2 regions of the Alteromonas macleodii ATCC 27126 genome follow, and region 1 is predicted to be linked to the other one. Evidence: predicted binding sites of a transcription regulator. Region 1 holds the regulator's gene; the other holds the start of a gene.
The links. Region 1 encodes LexA, which represses DNA repair genes until DNA is damaged. Its sites were predicted from a motif close to TACTGTATNNNNATACAGTA; they were not measured.
Positions count from the first base shown of each region.

Region 1 (3,217 bases):
AATTACCACAACCGGCATATAGCCATGGTCTTTACCACAAAGCTCTGCGCATTGTCCGCGATAAATACCCGGCTCATTCACCTTGGCCCAAGACTCGTTAATAAAGCCGGGGTTGGCATCTTTTTTCACGGCAAAGTCAGGAACCCACCAAGAGTGGATAACGTCGTCAGAGGTAATAAGAAAGCGTACTTTTTTCCCAGTAGGAATAACCAAGGGACGGTCAACTTCCAGCAGGTAGTTATCTGTTTTCTGGAATTTGTTCTCTATTTGCTCGCGCTGAGTGGCGAGTAAAGAATAAAACTCTACATCGCTATCCATGTACTTGTAATGCCATTTCCATTGAGAGCCTGTTACTAACACCGTCATGTCAGGCTCAGACGTGTCTTCCATAGCAATTAGAGTATTCGCTGCGGGTACCGCCATGAAGATAAGAATAAGGAAAGGAATAACGGTCCAAGCAATTTCGACCTTCACGTTTTCGTGAAAATTCGCTGGCTTGGCGCCACGGGACTTTCTATGTAGATACATTGAGGCGAACATCACGCCAAAAACTACAACCGCGATACCTACACAAATGAAGAACATCAACATATGGAGGTCGTATACCTGCCCACTGATGTCGGTAGCACCGCGTCTCAAATTAAGCGAAGAGGCTTCTTCGCTTGCTTCTTGCGCAAAAAGCAAAGGGGAAAAAAGCAAAATTGGTATACTAGAACACCATTTTGCGAAAACGGTCGTTAGTTGTTTCACTCAGCACCTCCGTAATGGCGTGGTCAAAGACGCTGATTAATTTGCGCGATGCCCTACCAAATGGTTTGCGAACGATTGACCCATAACCTCAACTTGTAAAACAAATTTAGAGTCATTGTTATTATTTTGTTAATCTCTGTATAAGAATTGCGCAATAATGTCGTGCCGTCTAGTCTTTTCTATTAAAAATTTAACGAAGTGGTTAATTTTTAATCATTTACTAAAATGGTCGCGGGGGATTTCACGTGCAAAAAGAGAAAGCCATTGCTGTGAGATGCCCTTGGAATCAAACAGGCATTTTGAACACGGGGTTAAAGTAAATGCTCGACTAACTAGTTAAGAAATCAATAAGTAATCGATTACTCAATGTCGATTTCAAACAAAATTCAAAATAAAAAATGGAAAATACTTGAAGCATTCATAGAAAGAATAACGTGAGTAATGATAAAAATAAGCGCGCAGAAAACCAACAGGTTTGCTGGGCAGGATAAAACCTAAGTTGGCAGATTGAAGAAAAAAACAGGAACAAAAGACATAAAAAAAGCGGCTAACGCGCCGCTTTTATACAAACAAGCTAAAATACTACATCCAGTCAGCGTTTCTGATCACACCCACCGCAATGCCTTCTATCGCAAAATGTTCAGTCGCCAAATCAACTTTTATTGGTGCAAACTCATCATTCTCAGCATGAAGCAATACTTCACGCCCGCGTTTCTCTAGACGCTTTACGGTGACGTCTTCATCGACACGCGCCACAACCACCTGACCGTTGTGTACATCAGTGGTGCGATGAACAGCGAGAAGATCACCGTCTAAAATACCAATGTCTTTCATGCTCATACCGTTAACGCGTAGCAAAAAGTCGGCATGGGGTTGAAACAGTGCAGGATCGACTTTGTAGTGCGATTCAACATGCTCTTGCGCCAAGATCGGCTCACCGGCTGCAACACGCCCAATTAACGGTAGGCCTTCTTCTTCTTGTGCGTCGTTATCAAGAGGGATATTGAGCTTAATGCCACGAGACGTACCAGGCAAAATTTCAATCACGCCTTTACGCGCCAATGCTTTCAAATGTTCCTCTGCTGCATTAGCAGAACGAAAGCCAAGCTGACGGGCTATTTCCGCACGAGTAGGCGGCATTCCCGTTTCTAACATGGTTGTTTTAATAAGTTCTAAAACTTCGGTTTGTCGAGCTGTGAGTGGGCGCATAAAAGACCTGTCTGTTCATACAGTTCCTGTAAGTATATACACCTAAAACTAAATAACAAGCACTTGCCGCGTCTTTTGCGATCTGCAATAGCCTACGACAAGTGCTTTCCTCTTATTTTACGAGAAGAGCCATGTTCGGGTTACTAATTTGTAACTCCAGCTCCCCATCACTATTTTGACGTGTGCGCATGCCTTCAACATTATCGAGCCCAAGTCCAGGGCTTTGCCACACCACATTGCCTTTATTATCAACCTCAACCACGCGATATGCGATGCTGTCATAATAATTGTACGAATAGTCATTCTCGTTAGGCTGGTAGATAGCGAGAATCGACTGATTAGACGACGTCGTTGGAACAGCCGCTATATACTGAGGGTAGAATGACGGTGCTATAGCGTCTTTGAGTTCTAATGCATCGCTCGCCACGTCATAAACATTGATGGTGTTGTAGTTTCTATTTAAACACGCAAATTCAAGTTCGCTATCACTATCAAAATTTACCGTGAGCAATTGGTCACAATTGGTTTCCAATTCATTCAATCCAACAAATTCACCATCCTGCATTTTATAGAGCTTGAGCGAACTATAGCCCCCAACAGCAAAATAATGCACACCGTCTTTTTCAGAGGCAGCAAGCGCATTAATTGAAAAATCGTTAATGATTGAGTCGATAAGCACCTGATTCTCGATATCAAACGCTTTAAGTCGATTGTTCTCAATAATAACTGCATCGGCGTAACTATCGTTATTTACGTCAATGGCTTCAATAAACGAAATTTCACTATTCTGATTATTGTTCAGTGTCCACTGAATAGCGTTATCTGTAAGTCTCACGACATTAAACGACGAACTATAATCCAGTGCCCCTATTAGTAACTCACCCACACCGTCATTGTTGTAGTCTGTAACGACCGGTTTGCTATAGTTATAGACATCTTCGCCAACCTCAGCACTTATCGCAAAGTTATCCTCTTTATCTACCGATAAAATCTGAATAGATGATTCGTAACTACTTGTATCGCTAACAAAGACGGCTCTTTCATCATTATCGCCATAAGGTGCCCAACCCGCGGCATGATATCTACTCGCGCGCGGCGCACCTTTTATATCTGACAAGGCATATTCACCGTTGGCATCTTGTTGCGCTACTAAAATTTGGTTCTCACCAGTCCAAATAATGTCGTCCACATTGTCATTGTCTAAATCGTCAATGAGAAGTGACATGCCACTGTAAGTGTTGTGGTTAAGAGCCCACTG
Region 1 is NC_018632.1:4,538,393-4,541,609, forward strand. It holds gene coxB (cytochrome c oxidase subunit II) at 1-750, opposite strand, end outside; gene lexA (transcriptional repressor LexA) at 1,333-1,959, opposite strand; gene MASE_RS19325 (COG1470 family protein) at 2,072-3,217, opposite strand, start outside.

Region 2 (3,217 bases), 2.0 Mb from region 1:
GAAATAAAATGCAAAAGGAGCAGCACTGTTTGGTGGCATGAAATAGCGCACGTTTAAGCCCATCTTCTTGAAATACTGTTCAGTTAGTGATGATTCATTAGGCTGATATTCAACACCTAAAACGGGGTGCTGATTTTCTGTTCGACGGTAGGTCTTATTGTCGGAAACGCTTAAACAAATGACCGGCAGCTTTGAAAAATGTGCTTTATAGGCTTCTGAATTAACGAAATACTTAAACAACTTTCCGTGCAGATCACCAAAATCGGTAGGGACACTGAACGAAGACTGGCCACGATTGTGATTAGATAGACGAACGCTAAAGTCATAATCGCGAACATAAGACGAGAAGTTGTTTCCTACAATACCTTGAGTGCGTTTACCCGTTTTTTTGTCAATTATATTGGTTTGTAAGATTTCGATAGTTGGGAATGTGTTGCCGTTACCCTCAACGTCGATATCTACCGACACAATTTCAAGTTCGACAGCATAGCGATCGCCACTTTCATTATCCCAGCTAGCCAGTGCATTGAAGCGGTTGTTTATCATGCTTAGTGCATCGCGCAAATTTTCTTTGCGGCGTTGACCACGAGCTAAATTGGCGAAGTTGGTGGTGATGCGTGTGTTGTCTGAAGGGCGATAATCTTCATTAAACTGAACGCTGTTAATAGTAAAAGAGAAATCTGTGTTCACGTTGTTGTTCATGAGAATGCGCTTCTATTCCTAAAGTTAAACCGAGTAGTGAGACTGCTGTAAAAGCTATGAACACGTTATACATTGATTTAACTATGAATAAAAATGACTTATTTTCATTTTATCATGAAATATTGTCATGCATTGGGCGGGCGAAGAGCTAGTCGCCTACTGTTGAGGCGGTATATCTTTACTTGAAGTTGAGGTTTGCCACGAAATGCACAAATTATGCGTGTCTGATAAAACGTAATCATCACCGCCACAGTGACCAGTTTTTGTATGTGGCGGTCTATCCGCCACTAATGATTGCGTAACGCATCAATTAATTCGTCTTTGCTCATGTTAGAGCGACCTTCAATGCCGACTTCCTTGGCCTTTTGATACAGTTCCTCTTTAGTGCGATCCTCGTACTTTTTGCCTTTTCCACCATCTTTAGAAGGCGTTTGTTCGCTATTGGCTTGCGCATTGGCAATGCGCGCCGACTTCTCTTTGCTATAGCCTTCCTCGCGAAGGGCTTCGTAAGTATCGTCGTTTTTAATTTGGTTGCCGTGGTCCTTAGCCATATTTAATTCCTGTTTTGCACACTGGGTAATCGATGAATGTTTCGTCGTAATTTTTACTTTTTATTTATATAGATGGATTACACAGTCGTTTAAAAGGCAGGCTTCAAGCGCGGAGAACCAATAGAGAGAGAGTGCTACGCCTTTAACATCAAAAAAAATGTCATTCATCGCAAACGCCAAAAAACACAAAATAAGGCTGCACCGCAATGTTACGGCTTAACGCATTAAAACTTCGTATGTTGTCAATTTTAGTGCGCCATATGCACGTAAAAAGTGCATTAATGTCAATGGGTTAGGGGCTTTATGCTATTGCGCGTTCAAAATTAAGCCTTTAGTCTAAAGTGAATGTAGACGGAAGGCAGAGCGAAATATGAATAAAAATGAGCAACAAAGCACCGTGAATTCTTCACGCCGTAATTGGTTAAAGTCAGTGGGATTAGGTGCAGGAGCAGTAGCGCTAACGACCAGCGTTGACAGTATTATGGGCGACCTTCGTGCCGCAGGTATGCAAACTGAACACTTTCCATCCGCTACACCTAATGTAAACGATGGTCTTATTCGCCTATCGTCGAATGAAAATGCTTTTGGGCCCTCGAAAAAAGCGGCAAAGGCAATGCAAAGCGAGCTATTAAACCTAGCGCGTTATACCGACGCTACGGTGGAAGTGTTAGCGCAAAAAATTGCTAAGCAAGAAGGCGTATCTGCTGATCAAATCGTTATCACAAACGGCTCTTCACCTATTCTGTTTGGCTATGCTGACTGGATCACCAAAAACGGCAACAAGCTGGTTACGTCTATGGCAACCTACGAAGGCGTACCACGGGGCGCTGAGTTCATGGGGGCAGATGTGACCTACGTGCCGCTAGCCAATGATATGACCTTTGATCTGGATGCCATTGAAGCAGCGGTAACCGAAGATACTACCGCCGTGTATGTATGCAATCCAAATAACCCGACAGGTAGCATGGTAGATGCAGAGAAGCTTACCGCTTTTGCTAAACGCGTATCGAAGAAAGCGCAAGTCTTCATTGACGAAGCCTACATTGAAATGTCTGATGCTTACCCCGCTAATGTGCAATCGAAGCTAGTAGCTGAAGGCTACAATGTGGTGATTTGCCGCACTTTTTCTAAGATTCACGCCATGGCGGGCCAGCGTCTCGGTTACGCCATCATGCCTGCTGAGCAAGCTAAAACAATGGGCGGTATGCTGCGCATGGGTGGTGTGAACTACTTAGCATTAGTAGCGGGTATGGCGAGTATGGATGACCATGAGAACTTAGACACGATGCGCTCACGCATTAAAACTGAGCGTGAAAAGTTAGTAAAAGTAGCTAAAGAGTTAAAGCAGCCGTTTGCGCCAAATCCACAAGGGAATTTTATTTACATAGATACGGGCATGCCGCACGACAAATTTGCAGAAAAGATGAAAGCTCAAGGTATAAAGGTCGTAGGGCGTACGTGGCCTGGGTACGACTCATGGTCACGCATTAGCGTAGGGACACCTGAAGAAACTGACGCGTGCGTTAAAGCATTAAAAGCGGTACTCGCTTAAAAAACAACAATAACACCTAGCGCAGAGAGAAAAGGCTGAACGCAATTTGTGTTCAGCCTTCGTTTTTTGAATCGTTATTTCTCGATAGCAAACGTTAAGCCTGCTTTTTCTTCTAAACGGCGGATAAGCTTGTTACCAAGTGCTGCCGCAGGTGTGAAGAAACCACCAGATAAACTAACGTCTTTGCACAAGCAAAGGGCAGATTCTGAAATCATTTTACTGGTAGAGCCGTAACCTGGATCCTTGTCGCCTTTTACCGATACGGCTAGCATATCACCATTGGTAGCGGTACCCACAAACATGACATCGTAAAAGCCATTTTCGCGCTCTTCTTTGCTCGGGCCTTCACCTGGTTTAGGGCCATCATCACTTGCAAGCGACTTATCTTTGGCAACGTGATTCGCCATGGCTT
Region 2 is NC_018632.1:2,538,815-2,542,031, reverse strand. It holds gene MASE_RS10860 (DUF1852 domain-containing protein) at 1-690, opposite strand, end outside; gene MASE_RS10855 (DUF7218 family protein) at 990-1,253, opposite strand; gene MASE_RS10850 (pyridoxal phosphate-dependent aminotransferase) at 1,624-2,805, shown strand; gene MASE_RS10845 (saccharopine dehydrogenase family protein) at 2,880-3,217, opposite strand, start outside.
Region 2: MASE_RS10855 (DUF7218 family protein) is a predicted target of LexA. The motif match lies at 1,308-1,327, and genes of this name have one in related genera.